Linked DNA regions of Massilia sp. METH4. The protein of the gene in region 1 binds, or shares a complex with, the protein of each later gene. Links are inferred from orthologs where the notes say so. Each region holds a gene or a part of one and is shown on either strand. Other genes may lie near its edges. The genes, in order: rpsG and tig.

The links.
Region 2: the proteins of rpsG (region 1) and tig are in contact, whole or in part, in a crystal structure (PDB 3GTY), measured with the Thermotoga maritima proteins. The link is inferred for Massilia sp. METH4 from one-to-one orthologs. Residues at the interface, in WP_004081843.1 of Thermotoga maritima: Lys34, Lys52, Lys55, Glu59, Arg62, Gln63, Glu66, Asn67, Lys69, Val71, Arg95, Ala109, Lys110, Lys111, Gly112, Arg113, Pro114, Glu117, Glu121, Ile124, Ala125, Tyr127, Asn128, Asn129, Thr130, Gly131, Lys135, Asp139, Arg142, Met143; in WP_004081061.1 of Thermotoga maritima: Glu122, Val124, Val129, Leu130, Tyr133, Glu188, Gly259, Ile262, Tyr263, Glu266, Ser270, Glu273, Gln274, Glu277, Arg308, Gln311, Ile312, Ser315, Tyr316, Glu325, Arg329, Arg336, Leu363, Phe366, Trp367, Arg373, Leu377, Arg381, Leu384, Glu387.

What each region holds. Positions count from the first base shown.
Region 1 is NZ_CP146614.1:2,208,991-2,217,276, reverse strand. The notes cover bases 700-3,695. They hold rpsG (30S ribosomal protein S7), read right to left. Parts: upstream 2,435-3,695; coding sequence 1,964-2,434; downstream 700-1,963. Other genes in these bases: V6Z91_RS09875 (phosphoethanolamine transferase), read left to right, coding at 3,299-3,695; rpsL (30S ribosomal protein S12), read right to left, coding at 2,567-2,950; fusA (elongation factor G), read right to left, coding at 700-1,846. In the rest of the region: more of fusA, read right to left, coding at 1-699; more of V6Z91_RS09875, read left to right, coding at 3,696-5,101; V6Z91_RS09870 (DUF4148 domain-containing protein), read right to left, coding at 5,239-5,613; V6Z91_RS09865 (efflux RND transporter periplasmic adaptor subunit), read left to right, coding at 5,836-7,134; V6Z91_RS09860 (ABC transporter ATP-binding protein), read left to right, coding at 7,162-7,854; V6Z91_RS09855 (ABC transporter permease), read left to right, coding at 7,864-8,286.
Region 2 is NZ_CP146614.1:5,477,364-5,485,624, reverse strand. Bases 1,949-4,919 are described here. They hold tig (trigger factor), read left to right. Parts: upstream 1,949-2,749; coding sequence 2,750-4,090; downstream 4,091-4,919. Other genes in these bases: clpP (ATP-dependent Clp endopeptidase proteolytic subunit ClpP), read left to right, coding at 4,231-4,857; V6Z91_RS24170 (efflux RND transporter permease subunit), read left to right, coding at 1,949-2,350. In the rest of the region: more of V6Z91_RS24170, read left to right, coding at 1-1,948; ATP-dependent Clp protease ATP-binding subunit ClpX, read left to right, coding at 5,107-6,375; lon (endopeptidase La), read left to right, coding at 6,650-8,261. UniProt on the Bacillus subtilis protein: Involved in protein export. Acts as a chaperone by maintaining the newly synthesized protein in an open conformation. Functions as a peptidyl-prolyl cis-trans isomerase.

The DNA.
Region 1 (8,286 bases):
CTTCCACGGACATCATCGGCTCGAGGATGACCGGCGAAGCGCGCTTGCAGCCGTCCTTGAACGCCATCGAGCCCGCCATGCGGAACGCGTTTTCGTTCGAGTCCACGTCGTGGTAGGAACCGAAGGTCACGGTCACTTTCACGTCGACGACCGGGTAGCCGGCCAGGACACCGGTGTTCAGCGTTTCGCGCACGCCTTTTTCCACCGCCGGGATGTATTCGCGAGGAATCACACCGCCCTTGATGGCGTCGACGAACTCGAAGCCCTTGCCCGGTTCCTGCGGTTCGATCGTCAGCACGGCGTGGCCGTACTGGCCGCGACCACCGGACTGCTTGACGAACTTGCCTTCCACGTCGGTGACGGTCTTGCGGATCGTTTCACGGTAGGCCACCTGCGGCTTGCCGACGGTCGCTTCCACGCCGAATTCGCGCTTCATGCGGTCGACGATAATTTCCAGGTGCAGCTCGCCCATGCCGCCGATGATGGTCTGGCCGGATTCTTCGTCGGTCTTCACGCGGAACGACGGGTCTTCCTGTGCCAGGCGGTTCAGGGCCAGGCCCATTTTTTCCTGGTCGGCCTTGGTCTTCGGCTCGACAGCCTGCTGGATCACCGGCTCCGGGAACACCATTTTTTCCAGGATGATCGGTGCCGACGGGTCGCACAGCGTTTCACCGGTGGTGGCTTCCTTCAGGCCCACGGCAGCGGCGATGTCGCCCGCGCGAACTTCCTTGATCTCTTCACGCTGGTTGGCGTGCATCTGCAGGATACGGCCGACGCGTTCCTTCTTGCCCTTGATCGGGTTGAACACGGTATCGCCCGAATTGATGACGCCCGAGTAGACGCGGAAGAAGATCAGCTGGCCCACGAACGGGTCGGTCATGATCTTGAATGCCAGCGCGGCGAACTTTTCGCTGTCGTCGGCCTTGCGGCTGGTCGGCTGGTCGTCTTCGTCGGTACCTGCGACCGGCGGAATGTCGACCGGCGACGGCAGGTATTCGATGACCGCGTCCAGCATGGCCTGCACACCCTTGTTCTTGAAGGCGGTGCCGCACATCATCGGCACGATTTCGCCGTTGATGGTGCGATCACGCAGTGCCTTCTTGATCTCGGCTTCGGTCAGGTCGCCTTCTTCCAGGTACTTGTTCATCAGCTCTTCGCTGGACTCGGCGGCGGCTTCCACCAGCTTCTCGCGCCACTCCTGGCACGTGTCCAGCAGTTCGGCCGGGATTTCGCGGTATTCGAACTTCATGCCCTGGGAAGCTTCGTCCCAGAAGATGGCTTGCATCTTGACCAGGTCGACCACGCCCTTGAAGTTGTCTTCGGCGCCGATCGGCACCTGGATCGGCACCGGGTTGGCCTTCAGGCGGGCACGCATCTGCTCGTACACCTTGAAGAAGTTCGCGCCGGTACGGTCCATCTTGTTGACGAACGCGAGGCGGGGCACCTTGTACTTGTTAGCCTGGCGCCACACGGTTTCCGACTGCGGCTGCACGCCACCCACGGCGCAGTAGACCATGCACGCACCGTCCAGCACGCGCATCGAACGTTCCACTTCGATCGTGAAGTCGACGTGGCCCGGGGTATCGATGATGTTGAAGCGGTGGGCCGGGAAGTTGTTCGCCATGCCTTTCCAGAAGCACGTCGTCGCAGCCGAGGTAATGGTGATACCGCGTTCCTGCTCCTGCTCCATCCAGTCCATGGTGGCGGCACCGTCGTGCACTTCACCGATCTTGTGGTTCACACCCGTATAGAACAGGATACGCTCGGTCGTGGTGGTCTTGCCGGCGTCGATGTGAGCGGAGATACCGATGTTGCGGTAACGCTCAATGGGGGTAGTGCGTGCCATAATTTTTCCTAAATCTTTGAATGGACAAAACCGAGCAGCATTTTGACAACCAAAATGTGCCCGGCCTGAACAAGGGATACTGCATGGCCGCACCCCCAATAGGGCTTGGCCATCTGCTTAGAAGCGGAAGTGCGAGAACGCCTTGTTCGCTTCCGCCATGCGGTGCACTTCGTCACGGCGCTTCATTGCGCCGCCGCGGCCTTCCGCGGCTTCCATCAGCTCGCCACCGAGGCGTTGCGGCATCGACTTTTCGCTGCGCTTGTTCGCAGCTTCGCGCAGCCAACGCATGGACAGGGCCAGGCGGCGCACTGGGCGCACTTCAACTGGCACCTGGTAGTTCGCACCGCCGACACGGCGGGACTTCACTTCAACCATCGGCTTGGCGTTGTTGATTGCTGCGGTGAACACTTCCAGCGGGTCCTTGCCGGACTTTTGCTGGATATGGTCGAATGCACCGTAGATGATGTTTTCTGCAACCGACTTCTTGCCGGACAGCATCAGAACGTTGACGAATTTAGCGACTTCGGTGTTGCCGAACTTTGGATCCGGCAGAATCTCGCGCTTGGGTACTTCACGACGACGTGGCATGTCTATTTCCTTCCTGTCTTCAGTTGAGTGCCTCTTGATCGGCACTCGCGTCAGGCCCTCATGGCCTCACACTTACTCGGCCTCGCGGCCGCCTCAACTCATTATGTATTTGCGACTCGGTTTGCCTGAAGATTACTTCTTGGCAGCCTTGGCGCGCTTCGCACCGTACTTCGAGCGAGCCTGCTTACGATCCTTGACGCCCTGGGTATCCAGCGAGCCGCGAACCATGTGGTAACGCACACCCGGCAAGTCCTTCACACGGCCGCCGCGCAGCAGCACGACCGAGTGTTCCTGCAGGTTGTGGCCTTCACCGCCGATGTACGAAATCACTTCGAAACCGTTGGTCAGGCGTACCTTGGCGACTTTACGCAGTGCCGAGTTAGGCTTCTTCGGAGTGGTGGTGTACACACGGGTGCACACGCCACGCTTTTGCGGGCAGTTTTCAAGTGCCGGCGATTTGCTCTTCACGACCGCTGCGGTACGTGGTTTGCGAATCAATTGATTGATGGTTGGCATCGTTCTAAATCCAACAAAATTTACTGCTGTTGACAACCCGGGCAAGCAATTGCGCCCCCGGGGGCTAAAACGGGTCTCCAGAGTCCGGAAACGCAGGGACGCAAACAGCCACCCTCTGGAAAGGCGGCCCGGAAAAAAGCGTATACGAGGTGCAGACTAAATCGAGAACTCGCGAGTATAGACCGGACGCAAGGACCAGTCAACCGATTTGCGGATCAATTTCGCAAGGCAACAGCCCTGCCCGGCTGGAGGAAAAGCGCCGATAATAGCGGCCGTTTCGGGCCGGCACCGTTGCAATTTCGCCCCTGCCGCGCCCGTGCGTTTGCCCGCGCCACCACCAGCCGCCGAATGTCCCCATTGCCTTCCCTGCCCCGTCCGGCGCACCTGTTCATCCTGCTCAGCTACCTGACGCTGTCGCTCGTGCCGTGGATACGCGTCCTGCTCGGCAACCCGGTCGACGATGGCTGGCGCATCCTCGGCATCGAGATCGCCGCGTGGACCGCCGTCTGGGCCATGTTCAAACGGCCGGCGTATTTCCACTGGCTCCTGATCCCCGCGTTCATGGCGCTGCCCACCGAGATCTACCTGCTGGTCTTCTATGGCCAGGGCATTTCCACGCACCACCTGGGCATCCTGGCCGAGACCAGCCCGGTCGAGGCGCTCGAGTTCCTGGGTAATAAGGTATGGACCATGGTGGCCGTGATGGCGCTTGTGGCGGCCTGGTGGGTGATGACGTTCCGCGCCGCCCGCCTGACCCGCGGGCTGGACTGGGAAGGACCGTCGCGCTGGGTCGCGCTGGCCCTGCTGGGCGGCTTCTCCCTGCTGGCCGCCTACGCCTGGGAAGCCGGCGCCGGCCGGCAAGCGCCCGCTTCGGCTTCCGCGAGCGCCGGGGATGGCCAGCGTGGCGCGCGCGCCACCGGGCTGTCCCTCGCGCCCCTGCCGGCATGGGCCCGCCCGCCCTTGCACTTCGATGCCTTCATCAAATCCTGGCCGTTCGGCCTGGCCGCGCGCGGCATCGATTTCTATCACGAGCGGCGCTACCTCGCCGAACTGAATGAAACGAGCCGCCACTTCAAGTTCGGCGCCGACCAGCCGGCGCCGGACGATGTGCCGGAAACGATCGTATTGGTGATCGGCGAATCGTCGCGCCAGGACCGCTGGCGCCTGTTCGGCTACGGGCGCGACACGAACCCGCTGCTGGCGCAGGAAAAGAACCTGGTGGCGCTGCCGGACGTGATCACGTCCGTGTCGGCCACCCGCCTTTCGGTACCCGTCATCATTTCCCGCAAGCCGGCGCGGCAGAGCCTGAAGGATGGCTTTAACGAGAAATCGTTCATCACCGCCTATAAGGAAGCGGGATTTCGCACATGGTGGCTGTCGAACCAGATCTCGTTCGGCAAGTTCGACACGCCCGTGTCCGTATTCGCCCGCGAGGCGGACGTGGTGCAGTTCACCAACCTGGGCGGCTTCTCGGCGAAATCGAACCTCGATGAAGTGTTGTTCGAACCGCTGCGGCTGGCGATGGCCGATCCCGCGCCGAAGAAGCTGATCGTGCTGCACACGCTGGGCAGCCACTGGAACTACAGCCAGCGCTACCCGCGAGCGTTCGACCGCTGGCAGCCGTCGCTGTTCGGCGTCGACAAGCCGGCCTATACCGACATCGCCATCAAGGAACAACTGAACAACAGCTACGACAACGCGATCCTGTACACCGACTGGTTCCTGGCCGGGGTGCTCGGCCGCCTCAAGGCGGCACCGCACCCGAGCGCCCTGCTCTACGTGGCCGACCACGGCCAGACGCTGTACGACGGCACCTGCCGCCTCGCCTTCCACGGCCACAACACGCAATACGAATTCCGCGTCCCCGCGTTCATGTGGTACTCCGACCAGTACCAGGACCGCTACCCGGCGAAAGTGCGCGAACTGCGGCGGCACCGCAAGGCGAAGCTCGCCACCGAGAACATGTTCCACACGCTGCTGGACATGGCCGACGTGCGCTACCCCGGCGACCGCCTCGAATGGAGCTTCCTGTCCCCCACCTTCCAGCGCCACACCCGCTGGGTCGACAGCTACGGCTGGACCGACTACGACAACGCCACCCTGCGCGGCGACTGCCGCGAAGTGATCGCGAAGAAGCCGAAGAAGCGCTGAGCCAACAGCCGAGCTCGTGTCCCCATGGTGTCTGGCACCATGGGGACACGAGCCCAGCCTTACGTCCTCATGCTGCCCCCTTGGCAATCAAGGGCTTGCGAGCGTTTCGGGACGCTGCAATGCATGAGTTCGGCAGGTCAGTAGCTTGCCGGATAGTGGTCGCCGGCGACCAGCGTGCCGGCGGCGCGGGCGGCGGCCAGTTCAGCCTGGACGTCGGTGCGGGCGACCGGTTTCGCTTGCGGCAACGGCCCCGGGTAGGCTTCTCCGTCGAACTGCGTGCCCGCGGCGCGGGCGGCGGCGAGTTCTGCCCGTACATCGGCGCGGCTGCGCGTGGACGGCGTGAAGATGTCGGCCTGGTAGCCTTCGCCGCCGCTGGTCAGTGTGCCGGCGGCGCGGGCGGCCAGGACTTCGGCGCGTACCTGCTCGCGGGTCAGGCCTTCGGCAGCCGCGCCGCCGGAAGCGATGGCGGAAACGGCGAGCAGCAGGGCGGCAATCGTGTTCGTGGTGTTCATGGTGGACTCCTCATGGTTGGTTGCGATGGGTTCATTAGACGCCCCGCATGTATGGGGGATATGTCCACATCCGCCCCCGGGCGTAACGCCGCGTATCGCGTCCGCGCCCGGATACACGGCGATACACACGGACGCTCGCGGACAGCGCCGGACAGCGGACAAACCTGTCCACTTCGTGCCAAATCAAGCACTTAACAACTGGCACGCTTCATGCTGTAAGCCATGCAACATCGACTTGCCGACACCACCATGATCCGCGACACCTCCCACCAGGACACCATCATCGCCGCCCCGCCGGGCCGGCCGTGGAAGCGCCGGGCGCTGCTGGCCGCCGGCGGCGTGGCGCTCGTGGCGGCCTTCGGGGCGGCATTCACCGGCTGGTCGGCCAGCGAGCATTCGGTCAACGCCGCGCGCCTGCGCATCGCCGAGGTCACGCGCGGCACGCTGATCCGCGACGCCGCCGTGAACGGCCGCATCGTGGCCGCAGTCAGCCCCACGCTGTATTCGACCGCGCCCTCTTCCACCGTCACGCTGAAGGTGCGCGCCGGCGATACCGTAAAGCGGGGCGACGTGCTGGCCGTGCTGGAATCGCCCGACCTGACCGACGAGCTGAAAAAGGAGCAGTCGACGTACCAGGAACTGGCGGCCGAGGTGGCCCGCCAGCAGATCCTGGCACGCAAGCAGAAGCTGCTGGCGCAGCGCGATGCGGACACGGCGGAGATCGACCGCCTGTCCGCCCAGCGCACGCTGGAGCGCTACGACAGCGTGGCGAACGAAGGCGTGGTCGCCAAGATCGATTACCAGAAAGCGAAGGATGCGCTGCGCGCCGCCGAGATCCGCGCGCGGCATGCCACGCAGGCCTCGACGCTGGAGAAGGACGATGTCGACCTGGCGCTGCGCACGAAGAGCGCCCAGCTGGAACGCCAGAAGCTGGTGCTCGCGAATGCCCAGCGCCGCGTGGATGAACTGACGGTGCGCGCGCCGGTCGACGGCTTCATCGGCACCCTGAATGTGGCGAACCGCAGCGTGGTGCAGGCGAATACGCCGCTGATGACGCTCGTCGACCTGTCCGCCCTCGAAGTGGAGCTCGAAGTGCCGGAGACCTATGTGAACGACCTGGGCCTGGGCATGCGCGCCGAGATCACCGTCAATGGCGCCACCTCCATCGGCAAGCTGTCCGCGCTGTCGCCGGAAGTGGTGAAGAACCAGGTGCTGGCGCGTGTGCGCTTCGAGGGCCGGCAGCCGGACGGCCTGCGCCAGAGCCAGCGCGTGCAGGCGCGCCTCCTGATCGACGAAAAGCCGAACGCACTGCTGCTGCCGCGCGGCTCCTTCGTGGAATCGGAGGGCGGCCGCCATGCCTACCTGGTGCAGGACGGCGTCGCGGTGCGCACGCCGATCCGCATGGGCGCCACCAGCATCAACGCCGTCGAGATCCTCGCCGGCCTGAAACAGGGCGACAAGGTCGTTGTCGCCGGTACCGAAACGTTCGAGAACGCCCGGCGCGTCTCGATCAACCATTAATCTTCCCGATACCGACAAGGGGCCACCATGCTGCGCATGCAAAACCTGAGCAAAGTCTACCGCACCCACATGATCGAAACGCACGCGCTGCGCGGCTTCGAGATCCACGTGAAACAGGGCGAATTCGTCACCGTCACGGGCCCTTCGGGCTCGGGCAAGACGAGCTTCCTGAACATCGCCGGCCTGCTCGAAGAATTCACCTCCGGCGAATACATCCTCGACGGCATCAACGTGAAAGGCATGGACGACAACGCCCGCTCGAAGCTGCGCAATGAAAAGCTCGGCTTCATCTTCCAGGGCTTCAACCTGATCCCCGACCTGTCGCTGTTCGACAATGTGGACGTGCCGCTGCGCTACCGCGGCTTCAACGCGGCCGAGCGCCGCGAACGCATCGAGGATGCCCTGGCCAAGGTGGGTCTGGCCGCGCGCATGAAGCACTATCCGGCCGAACTCTCCGGCGGCCAGCAGCAGCGCGTGGCGATCGCCCGCGCGCTTGCCGGCTCGCCCAAGCTGCTGCTGGCCGACGAACCGACCGGCAACCTCGACACGCAGATGGCGCGCGGCGTGATGGAACTGCTGGAAGAGATCAACGCGCAGGGCACGACGATCCTGATGGTCACCCACGACCCGGAACTGGCGACGCGCTCGCAGCGCAACGTGCACATCATCGACGGCCAGGTTTCGGACCTGGTGCGCAAGTCGCCCACGCTGGTGGCCTGAGGAGCAACCATGTTCGGCTATTACTTCAGACTTGGGCTGCGCAACCTGCGCCGCAATCCGGCGCTCACCGCCCTGATGGTGCTCACCCTGGCCATCGGGGTCGCCGCCAGCGTCGCGACGCTGACGATCCTGCACGTCATGTCCGGCAATCCGATGCCGCACAAGAGCGACAGGCTGATCTCGGTCGTCTTCAACAACGGCCCGCTGGAAGGCTATTCGCCGGGCGACAGACCCAACGACGACCAGGTCAGCTATACCGATGCGATGAACCTCCAGGCCAGCGGCCAGGGGGCGCGGCGCACGGCGATGATGGGGCTGGGCGGCACGATCCAGCCGGACCGCAAGGATATAGCGCCGTTCGTCGTGACTGGCGGCGGGCCCTATCGCGATTTCTTCGCGATGTTCGAGATCCCCTTCCTGCATGGGCAGGCG
Region 2 (8,261 bases), 3.3 Mb from region 1 along the record:
CCTGGAACTGCGCGCCAACGGCACCACGTTCCGCCTGGGCGACTTCGCCACCGTGAAGCGCGGCTACCAGGACCCGCCGCGCGACAAGATGCGCTTCAACGGCAAGGAAGTGATCGGCCTGGGCGTGTCCATGGAAAAGGGCGGCAACATCATCGAAATGGGCAAGGCGCTCGAACAGACGGTGTCCGACCTGAAGGGCAAGCTCCCCGTCGGCATCGAGCTGGAACGGGTGTCGGACCAGCCGCAGGCCGTTACCGCGTCCGTGGGCGAATTCGTGCACACGCTGATCGAGGCCGTGCTGATCGTGCTGGCCGTCAGCTTCGTGTCGCTGGGCCTGCACACCAAGCCGAAGCTGCGGCTGGACGTGCGGCCCGGCCTCGTGGTGGCGCTGACCATTCCGCTGGTACTGGCCGTGACGTTCCTGTTCATGCGCATGCTGAACATCGACCTGCACAAGATCTCGCTGGGCGCGCTGATCATCGCCCTGGGTCTCCTGGTCGACGACGCGATCATCGCCGTCGAGATGATGGTGCGGAAGATGGAGGAAGGGCTGTCGCGGCTGGAGGCGGCCACCTACGCGTACACATCCACCGCATTCCCGATGCTGACGGGCACCCTGATCACGGTTGCCGGCTTCCTGCCGATCGGGCTGGCCAAGTCCGCGGCCGGCGAGTACACGTTCTCGCTGTTCTCGGTGAACGCCATTGCGCTGATCACTTCATGGGTGGCGGCCGTCGTCTTCACGCCCTACATCGGCTATGTGCTGCTGAAGGTGCGGCCGCACGCGGAAGGCGAGCATGGCCACGATGTGTTCGACACGCCGGGTTACCGGAAATTCCGCCGCGTGGTGACCTGGTGCGTGGAATGGCGCAAGACGACGATCGGCGCCACCCTGCTGGTCTTCGCGTTGGGCGTGTACGGCTTCAATTTCATCGAGAAGCAGTTCTTCCCGGACTCGTCGCGCCCGGAACTGATGGTGGAAATGTGGTCGCCGGAAGGCACGGCGTTCGCCGCCAACGAGGCGCAGGTCAAGAAGTTCGAAGCCTTCATCCGCCAGCAGCCGGGCGTGGTGTCGGTGACGAGCTATGTCGGTACCGGCAGCCCGCGCTTCTACCTGCCGCTCGACCAGATATTCCCGCAATCGAACGTGTCGCAGATCGTCGTGCTGCCCAAGGACCTGGCGGCGCGCGCCGAGCTGCAAAAGAAGATCACGCAGGTGTTTCATGAGGACTTTCCCGAGGTCCGGGGGCGCGTGAAACTGCTGCCGAACGGACCGCCGGTGCCGTACCCGGTGCAGTTCCGCGTGACCGGCACCGAGGTCGAGAAAGTGCGTGCCATCGCCGACCAGGTGAAGGACATCGTGCGCGCCAACCCGAACACGGTCGGCGTCAACGACAACTGGAACGAGTCGGTGAAAGTACTGCGGCTGGACCTGGACCAGGATCGCATGCGCGCCCTGGGGGTGACGACGCAGACCGTGATGCGGGTCGCGAACACGGTCCTGTCCGGCACCGTCGTCGGCCAGTTCCGCGAGGGCATTCGCCTGATCGATATCCAGGTGCGGCAGCCCCTGGCGGAGCGCCAGACCATCGAGATCCTGAACAACACCAACGTCCCCACGGCAGGCGGCAGGTCGGTGCCGATCTCGCAGCTGGCGCGCGTGCACTTCGTGTGGGAGCCGGGCGTCGTCTGGCGCCTGGGCCGCGAATGGGCCATCACCGTGCAAGCCGACGTCGTGGAAGGCATCCAGGGGCCGACCGTATCGGGCCAGATCAACCCCGATCTGGCCGACCTGCGCTCCCGGCTGCCGGCCGGCTACAAGATCGAGGAGAAGGGCGCCGCGTCGGATTCGGGCGAAGCCGAGCAATCGATCGCCGTGAACCTGCCGTTGGCGCTGTTCCTGATCTTCACGCTGCTGATGCTGCAACTGCACAGCTTTTCGCGTTCGCTGCTGGTGTTCCTTACCGGCCCGCTGGGCGTCGCCGGCGCCGCCTTCGCGCTGCTGCTGCTGGGCCGGCCGCTGGGTTTCGTGGCCAACCTCGGCATCATCGCGCTGTTCGGCATGATCATCCGCAACTCGGTGATCCTCGTCGACCAGATCGAGCAGGACATCCAGGCGGGCGCGGCGCCGTGGGACGCGATCGTGGAATCGGCCGTGCGGCGCTGCCGGCCGATCCTGCTGACGGCCGCCGCCGCGGCGCTGGCGATGATCCCGCTGTCACGCTCGGTGTTCTGGGGGCCGATGGCGGTGGCGATCATGGGTGGATTGGTGCTGGCGACGGCGCTGACCTTGCTGTTCCTGCCGGCGCTGTACGCGGCGTGGTTCCGCGTCCGGAAACCCGTCCGCTGAAAATGAAATGGGGGGTGGGTCGATCTGCAAGCCGGCTTATTAATGGATCAGTTCCAGTTGAGTTGGCTAAAGGTCAAAATTCCATCCCCATTTTTTGGAAAACCCAGTAAAATGCCGTGTTGAAGTTGAAAGCCCCTGTGATCCGCAGGGTAGGGCGACCCGTTTTCACTTAATGGTCGCCCTTTGCTTTTGTGCAAATTGGGGCCTCCGAAAGACGCCGCGCCACGCGCGGCGGTCTTCCGAGGGTCCCAGGCAAGCATCAAGTAGGCATCAATTCATGCGCGAGGATGGCGAAATTGGTAGACGCACCAGGTTTAGGTCCTGACGCCAGCAATGGTGTGGGGGTTCGAGTCCCCCTCCTCGCACCACAGTATTCATAATTTTTTGGACGATTTTTACATGGCAACTGCTGTCGAAAACTTGGGCAAACTCGAACGCCGTATCACGATTTCCTTCCCGCTGTCGGACGTCCGTTCCGAAGTGGAAAAGCGCCTGAAGGTGCAGGCCAAGTCCGCGCGCGCTCCCGGCTTCCGCCCGGGCAAGGTGCCGATGAAGATGGTGGCAGCCCAGTACGGCTACCAGATCGAGACCGAAGTCCTGAACGACAAGGTGGGCCGCGCCTTCAACGACGCCGCCAATGAAAACAACCTGCGCGTTGCCGGCTTCCCGAAGATCGAGCCGAAGGAAGGCTCGCCGGAAGGCCAGCTGACTTTCGATGCCACCTTCGAGGTATACCCGGAAGTGGAAATCGGCGATCTGTCCCAGGTCGAGATCGAGACCGTGAAATCGTCCGTCACCGACGTCGAGATCGACAAGACGATCGACATCCTGCGCAAGCAGCGCGTGCACTTCCACACCAAGGGTGAGGCAGGCGAGCATGGCGACGGCGGCGAAGCCGTGGCCGCCAACGGCGACCGCGTGACCGTGGACTTCGTGGGCAAGATCGACGGTGAAGAGTTCGCTGGCGGCAAGGCCGAAGACTACGTGTTCGTGCTGGGCGAAGGCCGCATGCTGCCGGAATTCGAAGCAGCGACCGTGGGCCTGAAAGTGGGCGAGGCCAAAACCTTCCCGCTGGCCTTCCCCGAGGATTACCACGGCAAGGACGTGGCCGGCAAGACCGCCGAGTTCACCATCACGCTGAAGAAGCTGGAATGGGCACACCTGCCGGAAGTCGACGCCGAATTCGCCAAGTCGCTGGGCGTGGCCGATGGCGACCTGGCCAAGATGCGCGAAGACATCAAGGTCAACCTGGAACGCGAAGTGAACGGCCGCGTCAAGGCGCGCAACAAGGAAGCCGTGATGGACGCCCTGGTGGCGACCGCCAAGCTGGACGTGCCCCAGGCGCTGATCGACCAGGATACCGAACGCCTGGCCGAGATGACCCGCCAGGACATGGCGGCCCGCGGCATGAACGTAAAAGATGTACCATTCCCACCGGAGCTGTTCAAGGACAAGGCCGAGCGCCGCGTGCGCCTGGGCCTGATCCTGTCGAAGCTGGTCGGCGACAACGAACTGCAAGCCACGCCTGACCAGGTGAAGGCGCAGATCGAAGACTTCGCACAAAGCTACGAAGATCCGCGCGAAGTGCTGAAGTACTACTACAGCGACCGCCGCCGCCTGGCTGAAGTGGAAGCCCTTGTATTGGAAGAAAACGTCGTCACTTACGTCCTGGGCCTGTCGAAGACGTCGACCAAGGAAGTCCCGTTCGACGAACTGATGGGAAGCGCAGCACAGGGCTAAGTCGCTAGAGCGCCTGACCAAACCTCCAGGGCGAGCCATGAAGGTTTTGTCGGGTGCGTAGTCCCCTGCTAACATCCGGCACCGGCCGGCTGGCTTTATCCAAGGAGTCAGCCGGCCGGTGCGCTTCACAAGGAAAAGGAATGATCGGAATGAACCGCAATCCGGCACTGGACACGGAAATGCTCGGCCTGGTGCCGATGGTTATCGAACAGAGCGGCCGTGGCGAGCGCTCGTATGACATCTACTCGCGCCTGTTGAAAGAGCGCGTGATTTTCATGGTCGGCCCCGTCAACGACCAGATGGCCAACCTGATCGTGGCACAGCTGCTGTTCCTGGAAAGCGAAAATCCCGACAAGGATATTTCGCTGTACATCAATTCGCCCGGTGGCTCCGTTTCGGCCGGCCTGGCGATCTTCGATACGATGCAGTTCATCAAACCCGACGTATCGACGCTGTGCACCGGCATGGCCGCGTCGATGGGCGCGTTCCTGCTGGCCGCCGGCGCCAAGGGCAAGCGTTTCTCGCTGCCGAATTCGCGCATCATGATCCACCAGCCGTCCGGCGGTTCCCAGGGCCAGGCTTCGGACATCGAAATCCAGGCCAAGGAAATCCTGTACCTGCGCCATCGCCTGAACAGTATCCTGGCCGAGCGCACCGGCCAGACGATCGATCAGATTGCCAAGGATACCGATCGCGACCGTTTCATGTCCGGTGACGAGGCGGCGGAATATGGCTTGATCGACAAGGTGTTGACGACCCGCGCTTGATCGAGCGCAAGCGGGGCTGCTCCGTGGCGAGCGCGTCGCAGCGAAAACGCGAAATATACGCCCGGACGCCACACCGTTCCGGGCGTTTTATTTTTATTTCGGGTAGCATGTGGTTGTGTGCAGGACTTCTTGCCTCATCACATGCGCACCGGTTCGCGCATCGTGTGTCGTAACATCGCTTGCCATAACAGCGGTTCAGTTAGCAACTTGTACTGCAACACCCATTCTTGTAACTAAAGAAAACGTCCCATGTCCGACAAAAAATCTTCCAGCGGCGAAAAACTTCTGTACTGCTCCTTCTGCGGCAAGAGCCAGCACGAGGTCAAGAAGCTGATCGCCGGGCCCTCCGTCTTCATCTGCGACGAGTGCATTGATTTGTGCAATGACATCATCCGCGACGAGACGTCCAGCATCGAATCCGTCACGGGCGCCAAGTCGGACCTGCCGACGCCGCACGAGATCGCCGAGTTGCTGAACCAGTATGTGATCGGCCAGCAGACGGCCAAGCGCATCCTGTCGGTGGCGGTGTACAACCACTACAAACGCCTGAAGCACCTGGGCAAGAAGGACGACGTCGAGCTGGCCAAGAGCAATATCCTGCTCGTGGGCCCGACCGGTTCCGGCAAGACGCTGCTGGCGCAGACGCTCGCGCGCATGCTGAACGTGCCGTTCGTGATCGCCGATGCCACCACGCTGACCGAAGCCGGCTACGTGGGTGAAGACGTCGAGAACATCATCCAGAAGTTGCTGCAGAGCTGCAATTACGATGTGGAGAAGGCCCAGCGCGGCATCGTCTACATCGACGAGATCGACAAGATCTCGCGCAAGTCCGATAACCCGTCGATCACGCGCGACGTATCCGGTGAAGGCGTGCAGCAGGCCCTCCTGAAGCTGATCGAAGGCACGATGGCTTCCGTGCCTCCGCAAGGTGGCCGCAAGCACCCGAACCAGGACTTCGTGCAGATCGACACCACGAACATCATGTTCATCTGCGGCGGCGCCTTCGACGGCCTGGCCAAGATCATCTCGAACCGTTCGGAAAAGAGCGGCATCGGCTTCTCGGCCACGGTGAAGAGCAAGGAACAGCGTTCCAACAGCGACATCCTGATGGAAGCGGAGCCGGAAGACCTGATCAAGTTCGGCCTGATCCCGGAACTGGTGGGCCGCCTGCCGGTGGTCGCCACGCTGTCCGAACTGACGGAAGAGGCGCTGATCCAGATCCTGGTCGAGCCGAAGAACGCGCTGGTCAAGCAGTACAGCAAGCTGCTGGAAATGGAAGGCGCCGAACTGGAAATCCGCCCAGCCGCGCTGCACGCCATTGCCCGCAAGGCGCTGGCCCGCAAGACCGGCGCCCGCGGCCTGCGCTCGATCCTGGAGCACGCGCTGCTCGATATCATGTACGACCTGCCGAATCAGCAGAATGTCACCAAGGTGGTCATCGATGAAAATACGATTACCCAGGGTGCAAAGCCATTGTTGATTTATCAGGAAACGCCAAAAGCCTCCGGCGAGAATTGATTTATCAAGGAATTAAGCACTGCACACCGGGCGAAAAAAGCGTTTTGCATCCTTAGAGCAACGCAGTACAATCGAAACCAATAAGAGAAGCAGGCTTCACTCGGAAAGCCACTCGCGGCGCTCGTCGCGCGTGGCTTTTTTTATTAGCTGCTGTCTTTTAGAGCAACGCTGCCAATATTTTCAACAATGTTGAGAAGAATTATTTCCGGCGGCGGGTCTTGTGATTCGGCTGCGAGTGCCTACATCATAAACATGCTTTTACATAAGGTACGCCATGACAACTTCCAAATTAACTGAGCAGACCCAACTGCCGTTGTTGCCTTTACGGGATGTCGTCGTTTTCCCGCATATGGTGATACCCCTGTTCGTGGGGCGTCCAAAATCGATCAAGGCGCTGGAAGCGGCAATGGAGCAGGGCAAGAGCATCATGCTTGCCGCACAAAAGGCTGCCGCCAAGGACGAACCTTCCCCCTCCGATATTTATGAGATCGGCTGCGTCGCCAATATCCTGCAAATGCTGAAGCTGCCCGACGGGACCGTGAAGGTGCTGGTCGAGGGCGCGCAGCGCGCGCGCATCCGCAAGATTTCCGACACGCCCACGCACTTCGTGGCCGAGCTGCAGCCGCTGGAATCGGAGATCGGCGACGATTCCGAGATCGAAGCGATGCGCCGCGCGATCGTGCAGCAGTTCGACCAGTACGTCAAACTGAACAAGAAAATCCCGCCCGAGATCCTGGCGTCGCTGTCGGGCATCGACGATGCCGGCCGCCTGGCCGACACGGTGGCCGCCCACCTGCCGCTGAAACTCGAGCAGAAGCAGGTGATCCTGGAGATCTTCAACGTCGCCAAGCGCCTCGAGCACCTGCTCGGCCAGCTGGAAGGCGAGCTGGACATTCTCCAGGTGGAAAAGCGCATCCGCGGCCGCGTCAAGCGCCAGATGGAAAAGTCGCAGCGCGAGTACTACCTGAATGAACAGGTGAAAGCCATCCAGAAGGAACTGGGCGAGGGCGAAGAGGGCGCCGATTTCGACGAACTCGAGAAGAAGGTGCAGGCCGCCAAGATGCCGAAGGAGGCACTGGATAAGGCCAACGCCGAGCTGAAGAAGCTCAAGCTGATGTCGCCGATGTCGGCCGAAGCCACCGTCGTGCGCAATTACATCGACACGCTCGTGTCGCTGCCCTGGAAGAAGAAATCCAAGGTCAACAGCGACCTGTCCAATGCCGAGAAGGTGCTGGAAACGGATCACTACGGCCTCGAGAAGGTCAAGGAACGCATCCTGGAATACCTCGCGGTGCAGCAGCGCGTGGACAAGCTGAAGGCGCCGATCCTGTGCTTCGTCGGTCCTCCGGGCGTGGGTAAAACCTCGCTGGGCCAGTCGATCGCCCGCGCCACCAACCGCAAGTATGTGCGGATGGCCCTGGGCGGCGTGCGCGACGAAGCCGAGATCCGCGGCCACCGCCGTACCTATATCGGTTCCATGCCGGGCAAGGTGCTGCAGTCGCTGGCCAAGGTCGGCGTGCGTAACCCGCTGTTCCTGCTCGACGAGATCGACAAGATGGGCGCGGACTTCCGCGGCGACCCGTCGTCGGCCCTGCTCGAGGTGCTGGACCCGGAACAGAACCATACGTTCTCGGACCACTACATCGAGGTGGACTTCGACCTGTCGGACGTGATGTTCGTGGCGACGTCGAACTCGTACAACATCCCGCCGGCGCTGCTGGACCGGATGGAAGTGATCCGCCTGTCGGGCTACACCGAGGATGAGAAGACGAGCATCGCGCTGCGTTACCTGCTGCCGAAGCAGATCAAGAACAACGGCCTGAAGGAAGGCGAGATCTCGGTCTCCGAGGCGGCGATCCGCGACGTGATCCGCTACTACACCCGTG